DNA from 4 places in the Pseudoduganella sp. GW821-FHT12E03 genome. Region 3 is predicted to be linked to each of the others. Evidence: predicted binding sites of a transcription regulator. Region 3 holds the regulator's gene; each other region holds the start of a gene.
What was found. Region 3 encodes LexA, which represses DNA repair genes until DNA is damaged. Its sites were predicted from a motif close to ACTGTATNNNNATACAGT; they were not measured.
Positions count from the first base shown of each region.

Region 1: imuA (translesion DNA synthesis-associated protein ImuA) is a predicted target of LexA. The motif match lies at 4,106-4,123, and genes of this name have one in related genera.
Region 2: AC1RRC_RS13940 (DNA topoisomerase IV subunit B) is a predicted target of LexA. The motif match lies at 1,674-1,691, and genes of this name have one in related genera.
Region 4: AC1RRC_RS20985 (PA0069 family radical SAM protein) is a predicted target of LexA. The motif match lies at 2,203-2,220, and genes of this name have one in related genera.

Region 1 is NZ_JBXAQJ010000009.1:373,864-379,427, forward strand. Features, by position in the region: gene AC1RRC_RS23655 (M61 family metallopeptidase) at 1-132, shown strand, start outside; gene AC1RRC_RS23660 (sensor domain-containing diguanylate cyclase) at 211-1,155, shown strand; gene AC1RRC_RS23665 (alpha/beta hydrolase family protein) at 1,193-1,954, opposite strand; gene AC1RRC_RS23670 (Y-family DNA polymerase) at 1,977-3,437, opposite strand; gene imuA (translesion DNA synthesis-associated protein ImuA) at 3,364-4,077, opposite strand; gene AC1RRC_RS23680 (putative Na+/H+ antiporter) at 4,183-5,433, shown strand; gene AC1RRC_RS23685 (extracellular catalytic domain type 1 short-chain-length polyhydroxyalkanoate depolymerase) at 5,495-5,564, opposite strand, start outside.
Region 2 is NZ_JBXAQJ010000005.1:86,011-91,574, forward strand. Features, by position in the region: gene AC1RRC_RS13930 (PA4824 family protein) at 1-668, shown strand, start outside; gene AC1RRC_RS13935 (response regulator) at 665-1,501, opposite strand; gene AC1RRC_RS13940 (DNA topoisomerase IV subunit B) at 1,722-3,722, shown strand; gene parC (DNA topoisomerase IV subunit A) at 3,737-5,564, shown strand, end outside.
Region 3 is NZ_JBXAQJ010000009.1:231,921-237,484, forward strand. Features, by position in the region: gene AC1RRC_RS23055 (replicative DNA helicase) at 1-785, opposite strand, end outside; gene rplI (50S ribosomal protein L9) at 932-1,384, opposite strand; gene rpsR (30S ribosomal protein S18) at 1,416-1,706, opposite strand; gene priB (primosomal replication protein N) at 1,708-2,013, opposite strand; gene rpsF (30S ribosomal protein S6) at 2,033-2,410, opposite strand; gene lexA (transcriptional repressor LexA) at 2,660-3,325, shown strand; gene AC1RRC_RS23085 (glutathione S-transferase family protein) at 3,325-3,951, shown strand; gene AC1RRC_RS23090 (helix-turn-helix domain-containing protein) at 3,996-4,193, shown strand; gene AC1RRC_RS23095 (cystathionine gamma-synthase family protein) at 4,234-5,478, opposite strand.
Region 4 is NZ_JBXAQJ010000008.1:188,351-193,914, forward strand. Features, by position in the region: gene AC1RRC_RS20975 (methyl-accepting chemotaxis protein) at 1-1,030, opposite strand, end outside; partial or broken gene AC1RRC_RS20980 (MCP four helix bundle domain-containing protein) at 1,028-2,062, opposite strand; gene AC1RRC_RS20985 (PA0069 family radical SAM protein) at 2,235-3,374, shown strand; gene AC1RRC_RS20990 (gamma-glutamylcyclotransferase) at 3,371-3,961, opposite strand; gene AC1RRC_RS20995 (FMN-dependent NADH-azoreductase) at 4,020-4,631, opposite strand; gene AC1RRC_RS21000 (LysR family transcriptional regulator) at 4,716-5,564, opposite strand, start outside.

The DNA.
Region 1 (5,564 bases), 140 kb from region 3:
TTGCTGGTCAAGAAGGGCAGCAAGTACCGCACCATCCTGCTCGATTACCATGGCGGCTTGAAGTATCCGCGCCTGGAGCGCCTTGCCGACACCCCGGATCGCCTGCAGGCGATCCTGGCACCGGTGAAGTAAGGCCAGCCTGCAACACCAGGCGCATCCCGCAGGGCGGCAGCGGTTATACTAAAAGTAACTTGCCGACTGCGAACCTGTATGGATGCGCCCACCACCGAATTACTGCTACTGGAAGAAAACGCCCTCCTGCGAAGTGAACTCGACGCACTGCGCCAGCAGGTACGGACCTTCCAGGCCGTGCTCGATCACGCTCCCGTCCTGATCTCCACCAAGGATTTGCAGGGCTGCGTGACGATGGCCAACCGCCACTTCGATATCCTCGACGGCTACGATCCCGCCACCTTTATCGGCGCCAATGTGTTCGACCTGTTCCCGGCCGAAATCGCCGCGCAGCTGTGGCGCAACGACCGCCGCGCCGCACAGGAACGGCGCGCCATCCGGGAGGAGGAAACCGTCTACCACCGCGACAAGACGCTGCACACCTACCAGACCATCAAGTTCCCGCTGTTTGACGGGGACGATGGCGTGGTGGGCACCTGCGCGATATCGACCGACGTCACGGCGGCCCGGCAAGCGGAAAACGACAGTGTGACGGACGAGCTGACCGGCTTGAAAAACCGGCGCTACTTCAACATGCGTTTCCATGAAGAGCAAATGCGGGCGCTGCGCGATAACCGCCTGCTGTGCCTGCTGCTGCTCGATGTCGACCGCTTCAAGGAATACAACGACCATTACGGCCATCCACAGGGTGACGCCGTGTTGAAAGCCGTGGCGTCCTGCATGCGCGACACCTTGAACCGGGGCGGCGACCTGTGCTTCCGCATCGGCGGCGATGAATTCGCGTGCCTGTTTTCCGCCAGCGGCGAAGAGGAATGCCTGGCGCTGGCGCGGCAAATCCATGTGGCGATGGCCGCCTGCGCGCTGGACCACCAGGACAATCCGCCCAGCGGAATCGTCACGCTGTCGAGCGGCGCCGCCTTCCTGCGTCCCGGCGAGGCGCAGGACAAGGAAGCGCTGTATGAACTGGCGGACCAGGCGCTGTACCGTGCCAAGCACCAGGGGCGCAACCGGGTTTCAACCTGAGCGCAACGTGATTGCAACCCGACCGCTGGCTGCGGCCTTACTGGTCCAGGTAGCGCCGGCTCCACGCGGCAATCACGTCCGCCACATACGCGGTATCTTCGCGCCGCGTCAGCAAGTGATCGGCATCATCGAGCGAGACAAAACTTTTCGGGTGTTTGGCCGGCACAAAGATCTCCATCGCATGGCTGAGCGGCACGGTATCGTCGCCGGGGGCATGCATGACCAGCAGCGCCTTGCGCAAGCCGGCAATCTTGTCGCGCAGGCTGTGCGTGCCCGCATCATTAACGAATTGCTGGCGGATGCGGAACGGCCGTCCGGCCAGTTCCACATGGGCTTCCCCTTCTTCGGCAATGCGTTCCAGGTGTTCGCTGAACGTGCTGGTGGCAAAGGCCGGGTGGCCGGGCGAAGCGATCGTCACCACGGCTTTGGCTTCCGGCAGATGTTCGGCCGCCGCCAGCATGGCGGTGCCGCCCAGGCTGTGGCCGATCAACAATTGCGGCGCCGTGAAGTGCGTGCGCAGGTAATCGGCCGCCACCAGCAAGTCATCGACATTGGTGGAAAAATTCGTGTCGGCGAAATCGCCGCCGCTGGCGCCGATACCGGTGAAATCAAAGCGCAGCACGGCAATGCCGTGTTCCGTCAATTCCTGCGCAATGCGCCGTGCGGCCAGCACGTCCTTGCCGCAAGTGAAGCAGTGCGCATACAGCGCGTAGGCGCGCGGTTCGCCATCGGGGGCATCGAGGCGCGCCGCCAACTGGTGGCCGTGGGCGCCGGGGAAGTCGTGTCGTTTGGTTCGCATTCCTCCAGTTTACCAAAAGACCTTAGCCAAACAGGCCATGTAAATACCAGCGCAGTTCCCCCTCCTCTCCCGAACGTTCGCGGAAAATCCAGTAATGCGCATGGTCGCTGCCTTCGGCGATGAAATAATCGCGCACCTGCGTGGTATTCCACCAGCCCGCCTCGATGCGTTCCGCGCCGGACACCAGCCGCAGCGGAGAAATATAAAACGGCCGGTGGTCGCGCATGAGCAGCGCCACCGGCTTGGGCAGCAGCCATACGGGACGGGGCAGGCTGTGCGGCGGCAGGCGCTGCTCCAGCGGGCGCTGCTTGTCCTGCACCGGTTGCCAGGCATTGGCACGGTCCGGCCGGTAATCGGCCAGCGGCGCCGCACGCAGCACATTGTCCGCCCCCAGCCGCGCCACCAGCAATTCAAACAGGCGCTCGCGGTCGGTGCTGGTGCCGCCCGGTTCGGGAAACAAGGTGTCCGTCAGCGGCGCCATCGCCTGCACTTGCAGCGCTTCGAGCCGCAGGCCGATCACCGGGGCCGGCAACTCGATGCGGCCCAGGCGCTCCTTCAGCAAGCGCAATAAATGGTCGCCGCGCCAGACCGCTTCGGCCAGCACGATATCGATCGCGGTGGGCGGACACGCGGTCCGGCCGCGCTCATGGTCCAGCAACAGGCAAATACGCTCGACCGCGTAATGGTGCACGCACAGCCAGCCCGTCATTTGCTGCACCAGCCGCTGCGCGCCGTGCAGCAGCGCTTCCGCATGCTCGATGCGGTCGAACAATTCCAGTCCCGCCTTGAATTCCGGCGGCGGTTCGAGCCACGTATGCATTTCCGGCGCCTCGCCATACGCGGCGTCCAGCACATCGAGCAGCGCACGGCCGCAGCGGCGCTGCAAGCCGGGACGGGGCAGGCGCCGCAGTTCGGCCACCGTCTGGCAACCGATGCCTTCCAGCCAGGTGCGGAATGGCCGTGCCGGCGGCGGCAGCCACGCCGGCAGGCGCGCCAGCCGGCGGCTCAGTGATTGGATTGTTAAAGATCGTCCGCCGCGGCTGCGCGCCAGCAGCCACGCGCCCTGCGCGGTGGGGGCGCAACTGAGCGAGGCGGTAAAACCCAGCGTCCGCACACTGGCCGCCACCAGCGCGCACAGCTTGCGGATGCCGCCAAACAGGCGCAGGCTGGCGCCGATGTCGAGCAACAGCACGCCCTCTTCCGCCAGCGCCACTTGCGGCGTATAGCGCAGCAGCGCCAGCGCCGTGGCCTGCAAGGCGTCCGCCTCCCGCAACAGGCAGCGTTCGTGCAATTGCACGTCCGGCGCCATCAGCAGCGCACCGCCGCGCCGCATGCCCACCCGCACCCCGGCGGCATGGGCGGCGCGCGACACCGCCAGCACCCCCTCCTGCTCCAGTACCGCCGTGCAGCTATCCGCCGACCAGGTGGGGCAAAACACTTCGAGCGGTAGCCGGTACAGGCAAAGGCCGATCCACAGATGCATGACGCTGTAACAAAGAAGGTGGCAAGGGCAGGAACAGCGGCGCATCGCGCTGCGGTCCCCGGCGTTTGATGAAGCTGATCGCCAGCCCGCCCGGGGCGGTGCGCAGCGACAGCCGCAGCGGCGCGGGCGATGCATCCTGCGCGGCAGCGAGCGGCCGCATCAGGCAAAACAGCGTATCGCCGCTCTGCGCCGCCAAGTGCAGCCGGCGCAGGTTTTCATTGCGGATTTGCTGCTGCCATAACAGCAGCGCACCGCAACAGCCGCTGCGCAATACCTGTTCGGCCGCCCACAGCGCATCGCCGGATTTACCGGTATTACGGATCCACACCATCTGCCCCGGGGGCAAGCCCAGCGCGGCCAGCGCCAGCCCCTGCGGGATTTGCGGCGGCGCCAGCAACACCACCGGACGCTGCGCCGCCTGCTGCAATGCGGGCCGCAACAGCCGGATTTCACCGATGCCCGGCTGCTGCAACATCAATTCCGTCAAACTCCCCAGCGGCCAGCCGCCGCCCGGCAACTGGGCCGACAGCGCCGCATAGCCGGTATCGAGACAGCGCACCGCGCTTTGCGCCAGTTGCGACGCCCGCCACAAGGCGGGATGCAGGCTTTCCGGCGCGGCGATGAGCGGTGAACTGTGCATGAGGGCTGGCCTTCTTTTTATTAGAAATACTGGATATACATACAGTACTTTGAAAAAGGGGTTTTGGCAAGGTGTACACGCTTGCGCTTGCGGTAAGATAAACACATGACTGCACTCCAACTGACCGGCGCCATCCTGTTCGCCCTCGCCCTGATTCACACCTTCGCCGCCAAATCGTTCGACCTGCTGGCCTCCCGCCATCCGCGCCACGCGGGGCTGTTCCACTTGCTGGGCGAAGTGGAAGTGGTGTTCGGCTTCTGGGCCGCGATCCTGATTGCCGCCATCGCCCTGATGGCCGGGCCGCAAAATGCGATCGCATATGCGGAATCGCGCCAGTACACGGAACCACTGTTCGTGTTTGTCGTCATGGTGGTGGCGGCGTCGCGCCCCGTGCTCGAATGCGTGCAGCGCCTGTTGCTGATGCTGGCGCGGCTGGCGCCGGTGCGCGGCGAACTGGCGCTGGTGTGGCTCGGCATGGCGGTGGTGCCGCTGGCCGGGTCGCTGGTGACGGAGCCGGCCGCCATGACCCTGGCGGCGCTGACCCTGGCGCCGCTGGTGTTCCGCGACGGCATGCCGGAGTGGCTGAAATATGCCGCGCTGGGCGTGCTGTTCGTGAATGTCTCGATCGGCGGCACCCTGACCGCCTATGCCGCGCCGCCGGTGCTGATGGTGGCCGCCACCTGGGACTGGGACAGCGCGTTCATGGCGTCGCAGTTTGGCTGGAAAGCCGCAATCGCGACGCTGGTCAACGCGACCGCCATCACGTTCCTGCTGCGGCGCCATGTGCAGCCGCCCGCCGCCAGCCAGGCCGGCGCGGGACCGGACCCGGTGCCCCTGCCCGTCACCCTGGTGCACCTGGGCGTGCTGGCGCTGGTGGTGCTGCTGGCGCACCATCCGGTGCTGTTCCTCGGCATCTTCCTGCTGTTCCTCGGCTTCGCCCATGCCTACCAGCGCCACCAGCAGCCGCTGATCCTCAAGGAAGGCTTGCTGGTCGGCTTTTTCCTGGCCGGCCTGGTGGTCTTGGGCGGCATGCAGCAATGGTGGCTGCAACCGGTCATCACGAAACTGGAACCGCTGGCGCTGTTCTTTGGCGCCGTGGCGCTGACCGCCATTACCGACAATGCCGCGCTGACCTATCTCGGTTCGCTGGTCGATGGCATCACACCGCAGGCGCAATACATGCTGGTGGCGGGCGCCGTGGCGGGCGGCGGCCTGACCGTGATCGCCAACGCGCCCAACCCGGCCGGGGCCGCGCTGCTGAAGGCGGGCTTCCGCGATGGCGCGATCGGCGCCACCGGTTTGCTGCTGGGGGCGCTGGCGCCGACCGCCGTGGCGATTGCCATGTTCCTGCTGTGAGCGCCGGGGACGCAGACTCTGCCAGCGGGGCCCCTGGGCGCCGGGCACCGGCGCAGCCGTCTCACCCGCGCCGGTGCAGCGCGAAAAACGCCGCCATCATGCGGCTCGCATCGGGCCCCGGCGCCGCATGG
Region 2 (5,564 bases), on a different contig from region 3:
TGAGTGGATGGTTCGCCCTGTGCTGCGGCGCCCTCCCCTCCGCCTGGGCCGCCCGCCCGCTGGTCACCGACGATGCCCCGGTGCTCGATCCCGGCCAGTGCCAGCTCGAGACGTGGATCCAGCGCGATCCCCGCCACACGCATTACTGGATCGTCCCCGCCTGCAACGTTTTCGATGACTGGGAAGTGGGCGCCGGCGCGGCCCGCCTGCACGGCCGTGGTGGCGGCGCCGGCGTCAACCTGGCGGTGCTGCAGGCGAAAACCGTGCTGGTGGCGCCCAGGGATGGCCGATGGCGGCTGGGCATGTCCATCGCCAATGAATTTGAACCGGCGCATGGTCTGGCCGGCAACTGGTCGCTCAATTTACCGCTGACCGTGGATGTGCGGGGCGACCGCCTGCAATGGCATACCAATCTTGGCTGGCGCCGCGAGCGCCATGGCCGTCCCGCGGCAACCTGGGCCACGGCGCTGGAAGCGGCCGTGGGACAGCGCGCGGCGCTGACTGTGGAAGCCTTCGGCATCCGGGGCGGCGGCGCCTGGCGCCAGCTGGGCGCACGCTATTTGCTGTTGCCGGGCCGTGCGGACCTCGACATCGCGTGGGGCGTCAAAGCTGGATCAGGCAGCCGCGAACGTTATTACGCGGCGGGCCTGACGGTTTATACAGATTAGGCGATGTGCATCAGCCGTTTCAGCACGGTCTTCAAGGTGGCATCGGCCACCGGCTTGTCCAGCAAGCCTTCCACCCCGGCCGCGCGGGCCCGTTCGGCATCATAAACAAACGGCGGCGCCACCAGCAGCACCACAGCCGGCGGCGGCCCGCCTGGCTGGGCGCGCAGCGCCGCGCACAGGGCATACGGATCGCAGCCCGGCAGCGCCGCATTCACCAGCGCCACCGACACCTTGCCGCCGGCGCACGCGGCCAGCGCGGACGCTTCATCAATCGCGGTCGGCACGGCGATGCCATAGGGCCGCATCAATCCCTGCACTTGCTGGAACAGGCGCACGCCGCCATCGGCCACCAGCACCGCGCCACGACGCGACTGGCCCCGCATCGCTTCATATTCCGCGGGGTCGGTCAGGTCAAAGTCGAGCCGCTGGCTGCGGCGCCGTTCCGGCGCCGGCGGCAACCCGGCACCCGCCAGCCGGGCCAGCGCATCGGCGCGGCGCGCCACCAGCAGCGCCAGGTGCACGTGGAAGGCGTTCTGGTCGAACGACAGCGGCAACACCGGATACGGCAGCGGCGCGGCCGGCTGCCCCAGCACCAGTGCCGGACGCGCATCGAGTTCGCCCGGCACGGCCGCCATCGCGGCCAGCGACGCCATGGCTTTCAAATCCGGACCGTAGGCCAGCACCAGGTCCGGCTCTTGCAAACTGTGGTCGGACAGGCAAAAATACGCCGGCCCATGCGGCGGCGCGGCCAGCAAGGCCGTTTCCACCGCCCGCGCGGTGGCCAAAGGAAAACCCGCCAGCCGTACCGCAAAGGGAAATTTGTCTTGTTTCATAGGTGGATCGGCAATATTTTTTCCCCATTTAACCACAGTTGACGTCCGCGTCACGCAGCTTGCGGATGGCAATTTTCAGCCACTGCCGCCCGTTGCGGATAGAATGCGCAAGCTCCCGCACCGGCGGCGCCGCGCGCCATCCCGCGCAAAAACGCCGTGACGGAGCAAAAATACTGTATATAATCACAGCGTTTTGCCTGAAAAGCACCTTCGAACCCGTATGGCCACTAAAAAACCAGTTTCCGACTACAGCGAATCTTCCATCCGCGTCCTTAAAGGCCTGGAGCCCGTCAAACAACGGCCCGGCATGTATACCCGCACGGAGAACCCGCTGCACATCATCCAGGAGGTGATCGACAATGCCTCGGACGAGGCATTGGGCGGCCATTGCAAAAATATTATCGTCACGCAAAATGCGGACGGCAGCATTACCGTGGAAGATGACGGCCGGGGCATCCCGGTCGGCCTGCACCCGGAAGAAAATGTCCCGACCGTGGAAATCGTGTTCACCCGCCTGCACGCGGGCGGCAAATTCGACAAGGGTTCGGGCGGCGCCTATGCGTTTTCCGGCGGCTTGCACGGCGTCGGCGTGTCCGTCACCAATGCACTGTCGAAGCGCCTGGAAATCAATGTGTGGCGCAAGGACGACAACGGCAACGGCTACCACACCCTTGCCTTTGAAAACGGCGACCTGGTCGAACCACTGAATTCCGTGCCCGCGCCGCGCGACGGCAAGAAGTCCGGCACCCGCGTCACCGCGTGGCCGGATCCAAAATACTTTGATTCATCGCTGATTTCGCAAGTCGAACTGCAACGCCTGCTGCGCTCAAAAGCCGTGCTGTTGCCGGGCGTGACGGTCACGCTGGCCAACGCGAAAACAGGCGATTCGCAGGTATGGAAATACGACGACGGCTTGCGCGGCTACCTGGTCGAAGCGCTGGCGCAAACCACCAACGGCGGTGAAACCCTGATCCCGATGTTCGAAGGCGCGCAATTTGCCGGTCCCGACGCGGAAGGCTTTGCCGAGGGCGAAGGCGCCGCGTGGGTGGTGGCGTGGACCGAAGAAGGCGCGGTGGTGCGCGAATCGTATGTGAACCTGATTCCGACGCCCAATGGCGGCACCCACGAATCGGGCTTGCGCGACGGCCTGTTCGGCGCCGTGAAAAACTTCGTGGAACTGCACTCGCTGCTGCCGAAAGGCGTCAAGCTGTTGCCGGAAGACGTGTTTGCGCGGACCTCGTTCGTGTTGTCGGCCAAGGTGCTGGACCCGCAATTCCAGGGCCAGATCAAGGAACGCCTGAACTCGCGCGACGCGGTGCGCCTGGTATCGACTTTTGCCAAGCCGCCGCTGGAACTGTGGCTGAACCAGCACATCGACTACGGCAAGAAACTGGCGGAACTGGTCATCAAGCAGGCGCAATCGCGTTTGCGCTCGCTGCAAAAAGTCGAAAAGAAAAAATCGTCCGGCGTGGCGGTGTTGCCGGGCAAGCTGACCGATTGCGAATCGACCGACGTGACGCGCACCGAACTGTTCCTGGTCGAGGGTGACTCGGCGGGCGGTTCGGCCAAGATGGGCCGCGACAAGGAATTCCAGGCCATCCTGCCGCTGCGCGGCAAGGTGCTGAACTCGTGGGAAACCGATAAGGACCGCCTGTTCGCCAACAATGAAATCCACGACATCGCGGTGGCGATCGGCGTCGATCCGCACCACTATGGCGACCACCCGGACTTGTCCGGCCTGCGCTACGGCAAAATCTGCATCCTCTCCGATGCGGACGTGGACGGCTCCCACATCCAGGTGCTGCTGCTGACCCTGTTCTTCCGCCACTTCCCGGCGCTGATCCAGAAGGGCCATATCTGCGTGGCCCGTCCGCCGCTGTACCGCGTCGATGCGCCGGCGCGCGGCAAGAAACCGATCCAGAAGCTGTATGCGCTGGATGACGGCGAACTGATCGCGATCGAGGACAAGTTGCGCAAGGATGGCCTGAAAGATGGCAGCTGGTCGATTTCCCGCTTCAAGGGCCTGGGCGAGATGAACGCGGAACAGTTGTGGGAGACCACCATGAATCCGGACACGCGCCGCCTGCTGCCGGTGGCGCTGGGCGACTTCGACCACAGCGCTTCGTCGGCCCGCTTCAACATGCTGATGGGCAAAGGCGAAGCCGCCGCCCGCCGCGCATGGATTGAAGAACACGGCAATGAAGTGGAAGCCGATATTTAACGAATACCGCAATCATGACTCAACAAGCAAACCTCTTTGAAGAAGCCGTGGCCGGAGCCACCGGGACCGCCGAGACGGCAGAAACCACGGACACCACGGAAACCGCGGTGACCGCAGACACCGGCGCCGCTGCAGCCAATGCCGGCGGCAACGGCAATGGCGGCGATGGCGGCGATGCCAATGACGGCGATGATTTCGGCGGCGACGGCGGGGATGGCGGCGAAACGCTGACCCTGTCCACCTTTGCCGAACGCGCTTACCTCGATTACGCGATCTCCGTGGTCAAAGGCCGCGCGCTGCCGGACGTGTGCGACGGCCAGAAGCCGGTGCAGCGCCGCATCCTGTACACGATGAATGAACTGGGCCTGGGTTCGACCGCCAAGCCCCGCAAGTCCGCCGCCGTGGTGGGTGACGTGCTGGGCAAGCTGCACCCGCACGGCGACCAGTCGGTGTACGACGCGCTGGTGCGCATGGCGCAAGACTTTTCGCTGCGCTATCCGCTGATCGATGGCCAGGGCAACTTCGGTTCCCGCGACGGCGACGGAGCCGCCGCGATGCGGTACACGGAAGCCCGCTTGACGCCGATCGCGCGCCTGCTGATGGATGAAATCGACCAGGGCACGGTGGACTTCGCGCCGAACTATGACGGTTCGTCCGAAGAGCCGACCCTGCTGCCGGGGCGCCTGCCAATGGTGCTGCTCAATGGCGCCTCCGGGATTGCCGTGGGCCTGGCAACGGAAATCCCGTCGCACAACCTGACGGAAGTGGCGCAAGCCGCCGTGGCGATGATCCGCAATCCCAAGATCACGCACACGGAATTGATGGAAATGGTGCCGGGTCCGGACTTCCCGGGCGGTGGCCAGATCATCACGCCGTCCGCGCAAATCCACGATATGTACGCCACCGGCCGTGGCTCGATGAAAGTGCGCGCGCGCTGGAAGATCGAAGAACTGGCGCGTGGCCAGTGGCAAGCGGTGGTGCACGAACTGCCGCCTGGCACCTCGTCGCAAAAGGTGCTGGAAGAAATCGAAGAATTGACCAATCCGAAGGTCAAGCTGGGCAAGAAAGCGCTGACGCCGGAACAGCTGGCGTCCAAGCAGCTGATCCTCGGCGCGCTCGACACCATCCGCGACGAATCGGGCCGCGCCGCGCCGGTGCGCCTGGTGTTTGAACCGAAGTCGAAGAACCAGGACAAAGACGAGTTCATGATGCTGCTGCTGGCGCATACGTCGCTGGAATCGTCGGCATCGATCAACCTGGTGATGATCGGCGCCGATGGCCGTCCGCGCCAGAAAGGCATTTCGGAAATCCTGTCCGAGTGGATCGGTTTCCGCTTCGAGACCGTGACCCGCCGCACGCAGCACAGGCTGAAAAAGGTCGAAGACCGCATCCACATCATGGAAGGCCGGGAAACCGTCCTGCTGAACATCGATGAAGTGATCGCCATCATCCGCAATTCGGACGAACCGAAAGCGGCGCTGATCGAACGCTTCAACCTGTCGCCGATCCAGGCCGAAGACATCCTGGAAATCCGCTTGCGCCAGTTGGCGCGCCTGGAAGCGATCAAGATCCAGCAGGAACTGGCGGAATTGCGCAAGGAGCGCCAGTCCCTGCTCGACTTGCTGGAAAACCCGTCGTCGATGAAGCGCCTGGTGATCCGAGAAATCGAAGCCGATGCAAAGACCTTTGGCGACGCGCGCCGCACGCTGATCGAAGAAGCGCAGAAAGCCAGCGCGGAACAGAAAGTCGTCGACGAACCGGTCACCGTCATCATTTCCGAAAAAGGCTGGGTGCGCGCCCGCACCGGCATCGGCCACGACAAGTCGCAGTTCACCTTCAAGG
Region 3 (5,564 bases):
ATACGCATGGCCAGCTGGGCGCCGCCCATCTCCATCGAAAAGATCGCCACCGGCAAGCCGGCTTCGATCGCCACGTTCTCGCCGATATTCACGGAGAACGCGGTCTTGCCCATCGATGGACGGCCAGCAACAATCACCAGGTCGCCCGGCTGCAAGCCGGAAGTCATCTTGTCGAGGTCGGCAAAGCCGGTTGGCACCCCCGTGATTTCACTGGAATTGTCACGGCTGTACAGTTCGTCGATGCGCTCGACCACCTGGGTCAGCAGCGGCTGCACCGGCAGCCAGCCGACCGCGCCACGGGCGCCCTGTTCGGCAATCGCGAAAATCTTGGACTCCGCCTCGTCCAGCATTTGCTTGACTTCCTTGCCTTGCGGATTGAACGCATCGCCGGAAATCTGATCCGCCACGGTCACGAGTTTGCGCAAGATGCCGCGGTCGCGCACGATTTCCGCATAGCGGCGGATGTTGGCGGCGGACGGCGTGTTTTGCGCCATCGCGTTCAAGTACGCGAGGCCGCCGATATCATCCTGCTTGCCCAGCATCGTCATCGCTTCAAACACAGTGATGACGTCGGCCGGCTTGGACGAGTTGATCAGGCGGATCACCTGCTCGTAAATGATGCGGTGGTCGTAGCGGTAAAAGTCATCCGCATTCAGCAAATCCGCAATGCGGTCGAACGCGGCATTGTCGCGCAGCAGGCCGCCAATAACGGACTGTTCTGCCTCGATCGAATGCGGCGGAATGCGTAGCGAATCTACCTGGGGATCGGATGCTGGGGTGCTCATGGTCGCGAATTATACCTGCTAACAGTTGTGAATTTCACGTTAAAAAACCACAACTTGCCTTAGTTGGTTGCAATAAAAAAGCCGGGACAAGCCCGGCTTTTCTATTTGTACAACAAGTCTACCTTTAATATTCCCTTGGGGAAATATTAAGCAGCTTCGCCAACGACGGCGACGGTCACGTCGACCACCACGTCGGTGTGCAGCGCTACGGACACGGCGTGCTCGCCGGTGACCTTCAGCGGGCCGTTCGGCATGCGAACAGCTGCTTTTTCAACAGGGAAACCTGCTTTGGTCAGGGCTTCAGCGATGTCGAAGTTGGTCACGGAACCGAACAGACGGCCGTCAACGCCGGCTTTCTGCGATACGGTCACGGTCATGCCGTTCAGCTTTTCGCCTTGGGCTTGAGCAGCGGCCAGCTTGGCGGCAGCTGCTTTTTCCAGTTCGGCGCGCTTGGCTTCGAATTCAGCCACAGCAGCGGTGGTCGCACGGCGAGCCAGCTTTTGTGGGATCAGGAAGTTACGTGCGTAGCCGTCTTTGACTTTCACCACGTCGCCCAGGTTGCCGACGTTAACAACTTTTTCCAACAGAATGATTTGCATAGTATTCTCCAGATTCTATCGACTGCCGCAATTAAGCGTTGTGCAGGTCGGTGTACGGCAGCAGGGCCAGGTAGCGAGCGCGTTTGATCGCGGTGTCAACTTGACGCTGGTAGTGTGCTTTGGTGCCGGTCAGGCGTGCTGGCATGATTTTGCCGTTTTCCTGAACGAAATCTTTCAGAGTGTCTACGTCTTTGTAGTCCACTTGCTCAACGTTAGCGGCGGTGAAGCGGCAGAACTTCTTACGCTTGAACAGCGGGTTTTGCTGTTTGCGCTTTTCTTTCAGCTTGAGCTTGTTTTTGTCGAACTTTTTACCGAATGCCATTTTAGGCTCCTGTATCTAATAAACGAAAATCAATGATGTGAAACACCAGGCTTTTGCTATTGCGGCTTTTCTTGGCCAGGAATCCCTTGAACTGGTACAGCCCGCCGAGCGGCGCCTGGCTGAACCGGCTTGAAATCTCACCCGCTGCAACAGCGGAGATCTCAAACTCGGCCAGGCGCTGTATGCCGGCTTCCGTTTGCTGCGAACTGTGCTGCAACGTGGCATTCACAATCGGCAGTCCTGCGGGGGTATAACGGACCAGATCCCTTTCGGTGATCAGGGCGGTTACAACAAGCTGGTTATCCAGTGTGGTTCCTGATCAGTACTTAGGCGGCAGCGGCAGCTTGGGCTTCGGCGCGATGGCTCTTGGCCGCGTCTTCACGTTGTACCGATTTCATCATCGGCGAAGGAGCGGTTTCCGCTTTCTTCATTTTCACGGTCAGGTGACGCAGCACGGCATCATTGAATTTGAAGGCGGTTTCCAACTCGACCAGGGTCTCGTTGTCGCATTCGATGTTCAGGCAGATGTAGTGTGCTTTAGCCAGTTTCTGGATCGAGTAAGCCATTTGACGGCGGCCCCAATCTTCCACGCGGTGTACGTTACCGCCGCGCGAGGTCACGCTGGCTTTGTAACGTTCGATCATCGCAGGAACTTGCTCGCTTTGGTCCGGGTGGACGATAAATACGATTTCATAGTGACGCATGAAAACTCCCTTAAGGACTGTGATAATTGCCCACCCCGGCGTCAAGACGGGTGTGGGAAGAGGTAAGCCCTCGATTATAGCCTGCTTTCTGAGCAATCGCAACATCACGTCACGCGCCACATACCCATTCCCTGGAGCGCCCTCCATGAAAATAATTTGTTCCGCACAGCGAAAAACCCTTGCAATAGCGGTCACACTGTACAAAAATACAGACTGTCTATATCCACAGCTTTTATAAGCTCCCGCATCATGATCAAGCTCACCGCACGCCAGGAACAAATTCTCAATCTGATCAAGGATGCCATCGACAACACCGGCTTCCCTCCAACCCGCGCGGAAATCGCGGCGGAACTGGGTTTCAAGTCCGCCAACGCGGCCGAAGAACATTTACAAGCGCTGGCGCGCAAAGGCGCGATTGAAATCGCCGCCGGCACCTCGCGCGGCATCCGCCTGCTTGGCGCGCATGCGGAATCGGCGCGCGCGGCCGCCGGTGCTGCCGCCGCCGCCGCGGCAGCGGCCGTCAGTAATTTGCTGTCCCTGCCCCTGATCGGCCGCGTGGCAGCCGGCTCGCCCATCCTGGCCCAGGAAAACCTGGAAACCAGCTACAACGTCGACCCGGCCCTGTTTTCCGCCAAACCGGACTTCCTGCTGAAAGTGCGCGGCGAATCAATGCGCGACATCGGCATCATGGATGGCGATTTACTGGCCGTAAAAAAAGTCGACAGCGCCAAGAACGGGCAAGTGGTGGTGGCCCGCATCGGCAACGAAGTCACCGTCAAACGCTACCGCAAAACCGGCTCCACCATTGAACTGTTGCCGGAAAACCCGGACTTCAAGGTCATCACGGTGAATCCGGAAGCCGACGAGTTCGCGCTGGAGGGCTTGGCGGTGGGCTTGCTGCGGACCTGGCACTAATGAGTGCGTTCCAGCTTTACGGCAATTGCGAGTCCGGCCACAGCTATAAGGTCAAACTGGCCATGGAAGTGGCCGGGGTTGCGCACAGCTATACAGAGATCGACTTGAAGCTGGACCGCCTGGACCGGCCGGAGCCGTTCCGCAGCCTGGCCAAATATGGCGAAGTACCGTTGCTCGTGCATGACGGCCAGGCGTATGTGCAATCGAACGCGATCCTGCTGCACCTGGCCGAGCATTTACAGGCCTACGGCGGCGAGTCGCGGCAGCGGCTCGAGCGCGTGCGGGAATGGCTGTTCTGGGAAGCCAACCGCATCGGCTTTTCCATGGCGCATTTGCGCTATGGGCAAAAGTTCGATCCGGTCGCCTACGCGGGCACGGTGCTGCAGTGGTTCCGCCATCGCTTCGATGCCGATATCGCGCGGCTGGACGACGAGTTATCGGATGGCCGCCTGTTCCTGCTCGATGACCAGCTGACGGTCGCCGATTTTTCCATCTGCGGCTACCTGTTCTGGCCGGAGCAGGCCAAGGTCAGCTATCCGCCACGGGTGCAGGCGTGGCTGGACCGGATCGCCTCGCTGCCGGGGTGGCGGCATCCATATCAGATGGAAGGGGCCGCTCCCTGGTAAGCCGCCTGCGCGACGGCGACCATACCCCGCATGAAGTGGTCGGCATGATGGTCAAGAATGACTGGACTCCCGTGCGCGCATGGCGCGAGCATCTTGGACTGACGCAACAGGAAGTAGCGGAACGCCTGGATATTTCCCAATCCGCCTACGCGCAACAGGAAGCCAGCGACAAACTTCGGAAAGCAACGCGGGAAAAGATTACAGGCGCTTTCAATATCGCACCTGCCTTATTGAACCTCTGAGACTACGGTGAGCGGCGGCAAAGCGCCGCCCGGCATGTCATCAAAACGCCGCCAGCGCATCCCTGAAGTCCGCCAGCAAATCCGCCGTATCTTCAATTCCTACCGAGACCCGGATCAGCGATTCCGCGATTCCCATCGAGGCCCGGCGTTCCGCCCCCATCTCAAAGAAGATCGTGTGCGACACGGGAATGATCAGGGTGCGCGTGTCGCCCAGGTTCGACGCCGGCACGGCCAGTTTCAGCTTGTTCAGGAAGTCGAAGCAATCGATGCCGTCTTTCAGCTCAAAGCTCAGCAGCGAACCCGCCGCGCGGAACAGTTCCGACGTCACGCCATGCTGCGGGTGCGATGCCAGGCCGGGGTAATACACGGCGGCCACGCGGTCGTCGGCTTCCAGCAATTGCGCCAGCGCCAGCGCATTGGCGCAGGTGCGTTCCATGCGCAGGGCCAGTGTTTCCGCGCCCAGCGCGATGTGGTGCGCCGCTTCCGGACCCAGCGAGGCGCCGAAGTCCCGTAATCCCTTGGCGCGGATTTGCGTGATGCCCCATTGCACCGGCGCGGCTTTTTTATAGTTCTCGTAAATGTTCGGGAACTTCGTCCAGTCGTATTCGCCGGTATCGGTCAGCGCGCCGCCCAGCGCCGCGCCGTGGCCGCCGATCGACTTGGTCAGCGAATTGACCACCAGGCCGGCGCCCACGGCTTTCGGCGCGAACAGGTACGGCGTCGTCATCGTGTTGTCGACGATGTACAGGATGCCGCGTGCCTTGCACAGCTCGCCAATGCGCTTCAAATCCGCCACTTGCGTGCGCGGGTTGGCGATGGTTTCCACGAACACGATGCGGGTGTCCGGGGTCAAAGCCGCTTCAACGTTACTCACGTCGGTGGCGTCGACAAAGTCGACCGCCACGCCCTGGCTGGCCACGGTTTGCCACAGCGAGTTGGTGTTACCGAACAGGAAAGAAGACGACACCACGTGGTCGCCCGCGCGCAGCAAGCCCTGGAACACGGCGCCGATCGCGCCCATGCCAGTGGCGAAGCATAGCGTCGCAATGCCCTGCTCCATCTTGCTGACTTTGTCTTCGAGCGCGGAGACGGTCGGATTGCCCTGGCGGCCATAGCGGAAGCCCGGTTCCTTGCCCTGGAACACCGACGCCAGCTGGCGCGCATCGGCATAGCCGAACGTCACCGAGGTGTGCACCGGCTTGTGCAGCGAACCGTGCTCGATGGGCTTTTGGCGGTCGTTGTGCAGGATGGTGGTGGTAAAGCCGTAAGTTTTCTTTTCAGTCATGGTCTGAGGTGCGGATGCCCGGCCAAGGGAAGTGGCCCGGCACCCGTCGCTAAAATTAAAAAGCCCGGAACGCATCCGGGCTTGAG
Region 4 (5,564 bases), on a different contig from region 3:
CCAGTTGCACGCTGCCGGACGCCACTTCGGAAATCTCTTGCGCCGCCACTTGCGACCGTTCCGCCAGCTTGCGCACCTCGGCCGCCACCACGGCAAACCCCTTGCCATGCTCGCCGGCGCGGGCCGCCTCGATCGCCGCGTTCAAGGCCAGTAAATTGGTTTGATACGCGATGTCATCGATGATGCCGATCTTGGTGGCGATCTGCTTCATGGCCGATACCGTCGCATTGACGGCGTCGCCGCCTTCCATGGCTTCCTGCGACGCGCGGGCCGCCATGCCATCGGTGGCTTTGGCGTTGTCCGTGTTTTGCGAAATCGACGCCGTCATCTGTTCCAGCGAGGCGCTGGTTTCTTCGACGCTGGCGGCCTGTTCGCTGGCCGATTGCGACAGCGATTGCGCGGTGGCCGACACTTCTTCCGACGCGCTGGCCAGCGACTGGGCGCCATTGTTTACTTCCGTCACCACCTTCAGCAGCCGGGCCACGGTATTGTTGGCGTACGATTTCAATTCGCCAAAACTGCCTTCGTATTGTTTGTCGATGGTCTGGTTCAAATCCCCTTCGGCCAGCGCGCCCATTACGCGCACCACGTCGTCGATCGAGGCGCCGGTGGTCACCATCAGGCGGTTCAAGCCATCTCCCAGGTCTTTCTGGAAACCCAGCATGCCGGCCAGGTCGATGCGGGCCTGGAAGTCGCCACGGTTGGCGGCATCCACCACATCCTTCTGGCCGTCAATCACCAGGTTCAGCTTGGCGACGGTATTGTTGGCATAGCGTTTTAATTCATCGAAGGCGCCTTCATAGTCCTTGGTGATGGTCTTCGACAAATCGCCTTGCGACAGCGCCCCCATGACCCGCACCACGTCCGCCACGCTGGCGCCGGTGGTGGCCATCAACTGGTTCATGCCGTCGGCCAGCTCCTTCTGGAAACCTTGCAAGCCGCCCAGTTCGACCCGCGTATTGAAATTGCCCCGGTTGGCCGCTTCAATGGCATTTTTCTGGCCGCTGATCACCTGGTTCAACTTGCCCACGGTATTGTTGGCATAGCGCTTCAATTCGTCGAAGGCGCCCTGGTATTCCTTGGTAATGGTTTTCGACAAGTCGCCTTCGGACAGCGCGCCCATCACGCGCACCACGTCCGACAGGCTGGCCCCGGTGGTGGCCATCAACTGGTTCAAGCCTTCCGCCAATTCCTTCTGGAATCCATGCAAGCCGTTCAAGTCCACGCGGGCATTGAAGTCGCCCCGGTTGGCCGCTTCGATCGCCTGTTTTTGCCCGCCGATCACCTGGTTCAGCTTGGCCACCATATTGCGCATGGCATTGAGCAACTGGCCGGTCTCGTCTTTGGCACTGCTGTCGATATGGATCGACAAGTCACCCGCTTCCAGTCTCTCCGCCACTTGCACGGCGGTTTTCAGCGGCCGCACGATGCCCATCGTGATCAGATAGGCCACCAGCATGGCCAGCAGCACGGCGCCGGCCGCCAGCCCAAGCACGGTGGTGCGCGTGGATTCGTAACTGCTCGCGACCTCGTCGCCCGACTTGTCCATCTGTTCCGCCTGGTAAGACGCGAACGCTTCCAGCGCGTGCCAGAACGCTTCATTGGTGGGGGCGAAGTCGTTTTTCAGGTATTCCGTGGCGATCTTGCGGTCGGAGCGGGACAGCGTATAAAACTGCTCATATTTGGGTTCCAGCACCGCGCGCTTGTCCTGGATCTCCTTGAGCATGGCCTTGCCCTTGTCCGACACCACCACCTTTTGCAGCTTGTTCAAGTCTTCCACGATTTCACTGCGGTTGGTGTCGGCACTGCGGCGGAACCGTTCACTCTCCGCATCGTTGGAGGCCAGCAGGATGTTACGCAACTGCCGTCCATTGTCCATCGCGTTTTTCAACGCATCTTCCAGCAGCAGGAATTTCGCATAGCGGTCTTCCAGGATCAGCCGCGTCAATTCGTTGCTGGCGGCAAGGCGCGAAATACTGATCGACGACACCAGCAACAGCAGCAGGACAACACAACCGAAACCCAGGCCCAGGCGGGCGGAAATCTTGAGATTCTTGAGCATGGAAGTTCCTTGCAAAAGGTTATACAGCGGTTGATATTCCTCAATATAGCCAAGGCATTATGCGCTCCGTTCCAATGTGAGAATCTATCGAAAATTCACCTTTCATGGCGCTTGCTTCCGCGTGGAACGCGGCATAGAATACTGGTTATATATACAGTATTTCGAGGTTGTCGTGGACGAATGGGAAAATGTGGCGCCGGCTTATCCGCTCCGCCCCCTGCAGGCGCAGAAGGGGCGGGGCGCGGTCAGTAATGTGCAGGGGCGTCATGAGGTGCATGGACGCGAACAGTTCGACGATGGCTGGGATCACGGCGACGACGACGAACCGCGCATGTTCAGGACCCACATCACGGACGAAACAGCGAAATCCATCCTGACCCGCAACAGTTCGCCGGACATTCCGTTCAATGTGTCGCTGAACCCGTACCGGGGTTGCGAACACGGCTGCATTTACTGCTTTGCCCGGCCCTCGCACAGTTACCTCGGCTTGTCGCCGGGGCTCGATTTTGAAACCCGCATCGTGGCCAAGGTCAACGCGGCCGACTTGCTGCGCCAGGAATTGGCCAAGCCCTCGTATGTGCCGGAAGCCATCGCGCTCGGTGTCAATACCGATGCCTACCAGCCGTGCGAGCGCAGCCTGAAGATCACGCGTGGCGTGCTGGAAGTGCTGCATGAATGCGAGCACCCGGTGGGGTTGATCACCAAGTCATCGCTGATCGAGCGCGATATCGATTTGCTGTCGGACATGGCTTCGAAACGGCTGGTGTCGGCCGCCATCACCATCACTACCCTCGACAGCGACATTGCGCGCACCCTGGAGCCGCGAGCGGCGGCGCCCGCGCGGCGCCTGCGCACGATCCGCACCTTGACCGACGCGGGCATTCCCGTCGGCGTCAGCATCGCACCGATCATTCCATTCGTGACCGAACCCGATATCGAGCGCGTCATCGAAGCGGCGTGTGAGGCGGGGGCGTTGCATGTGAATTACATCGTGCTGCGCTTGCCGTGGGAAGTGAGTCCGCTGTTCCAGCAATGGCTGGAAGCGCATTTCCCCGACCGGGCGCAGCGCGTGATGAACCGCATCCGCGATTTGCGGGGCGGCAAGGAGTACCAGGCGGAATTCGGCACCCGCATGCGCGGCGAGGGCGTGTGGGCGGATCTCATAAAACAGCGGGTGGAGAAAACCGTGCGCAAGCTGGGACTGGAAAAACGCATGATCCGGTTCAGGCAGCTCGATGCCGGGCGGTTCCGACGGCCGCTGTCGGTGCCGGCGGTGATGAAGCGGGGCGGCGGCCAGCTGGACTTGTTTTAATCGGGCGCGCCGCGGCTGGCCATCAACTCCAGCAAATACTGTTCGATCGCGAACACGTGCGCATCGTCGCGCCCCAGTTCGCGCAGCGCGACCGCCAGCTGGGTCAGGTAATCGCTGTTGGGGCCACTGGGACCGATGGAAGCGGCAATTTGCCGTGCGATGGCTTCTTCGCTGGCCGGGCCGAGAAAGGAACCGTTATCTTCGCGGGCGATATACACCACGCCTTCAGCCATGTCGCCGGAACCGTCTTCGAACGTGATGTCGGTCACGCGGCGCAGGTAACCGTTTTTTTCACGGTAATCGAGGTGGGAAAAAACGTCCGGCGACACCAGGTACGCCATGCCGTGGCACACGGCGCCGGCGTCGGGAATCAGGGTCACCACCCGGCCGGGCGCCGTGGGCGTACCACGGTGGTCATGCGACCCTTGCCAAAAGCGGCGCGACCAGCCCATGATGCTGGCGGCGCGCCGCTGCATGAAGGGAAAATCGGCTTTGTAGATCAGGGAACCGTAACCGAACACCCAGACACTGTGGTGGCCATCAAAATGGTCCATTTGCTGGTTGAGGGCGATGGTATTGGAAGACATGGGGGCAACAGGAACGGCACAAAACCCTATTGTAACGGGGTTGCCGGCCCGGGTGGGGTCACGCCGCCAGCAGCGCGGCCTGCTGCAACGCCGCCTCGATGGCCTGTTCGCGCGCGGCCGAGCCCTGCGCCAGGCCGTCCGCTTCCAGCACGCGCACGTCGGTGATGCCGACCATGGCAAACACGGCCTTCAGGTAACCGGTATGGTAGTCACTCATGCCGGCCAGGGTCGGCCCGCCCCGGGTGGACGCGACGATCGCCCGCTTGGCCGCCGCCAGGCCGGTGGTGCGGCCGTTGGGCGCCACGGTATACGTCCGGCCTTCCAACACGATACGGTCCAGCCAGGCTTTGAGCGTGGATGGTATCGACAGGGTCAGCACGGGGGCGCCCAGCACGATGATGTCGGCCACCATGAATTCCGCCAGCAACAGTTCCGTCAGCATCACGTCGCCCTGCAATGCTTCATTGAGGGGAATGGCGCTGTTCCACTGGCCCCGCAGTACTTGCAGCAACGGGCCCGTCACATGCGGCAAATGGCTGGCGCCGAGGTCGCGGTACGCGACATTCGCATCCCAGTGCCGTACCCGCAGCGCATCGACTATTCCCGCGCTCAACAGGCGCGACGCGGAATTGTCGCCGAGGCAGGCCGAATCAATGTGCAGGATATTCATAGCTACCAGTTTGCAAGGTTGATCGGGCAGATTACACTGTTCGCGACACTTGAAAAAAGCCTAAAAATGGAAAGCAGAATTCCATTATTGGGACAATGATAACGGTTCCAGCATAGCAGGGCGGGCCCGGTTCCACTCGTGATCCACCATGAATTGCAACAAAAAAGCCACAAAACTTGCGGCGGCCGGGGACAGCGAACGCGTGCTCTTGGTGTACACAAAAAAGCGCCGCGTCAGTTCGGGTTCTTCCAGCAGGCGCATCTGCAAGCCATACAGTTTCGCCATCGGCGCGGCATACGGAATGCAGGCGGCCACGCCGAGGCCGGCGTTGACCATGGCCAGCGCGGTGGTCATGAATGTCACTTCATTGTAGGGATGCAGCGGCACGTCGCGCAGCAGGCGCTCCGTGAACTGGCCTTGCAGCGCAATCAGCGGGTAGCGTTCGACGTCGGCCCAGGTGACCTTGTCCTGGGCTTGTAGCGGGTGGGCAGAGGGAAAGACCAGCACGAACGGCATATCGAACAGCAACTGGGCCGCGATTTCCGCCGCCGGGTCGCGCTCCGGGCCGATGCCAAAATCGACTTCGCCGGAAAACACCCGGCCCGACACATTTTCGACCGGGCAATCGACCAGCTTGACCTGCACTTCCGGATGCGTGGCGCGGTAGGCGGCGATGGCTTCCGGCAGCAGAGTGCACGCCATCATTTGCGGCGCCGCCACCCGCACCAGCCCCTTCTTGAGGGCCTTGCGGCTGGCGATGTCGGCCATGGCGCCATCGAGGTCTTGCAGCATCTGGTCGAACAGCGGGTACAGTTCTCGCCCGACTTCGGACAGCTGGGCGCGCCGGGTATTGCGCTCGACCACCTTGACGCCCAGTACCTGCTCGAGTTCCTTGATTTGGCCGCTGAGCGCGGACTGGGTCACATGCAATTG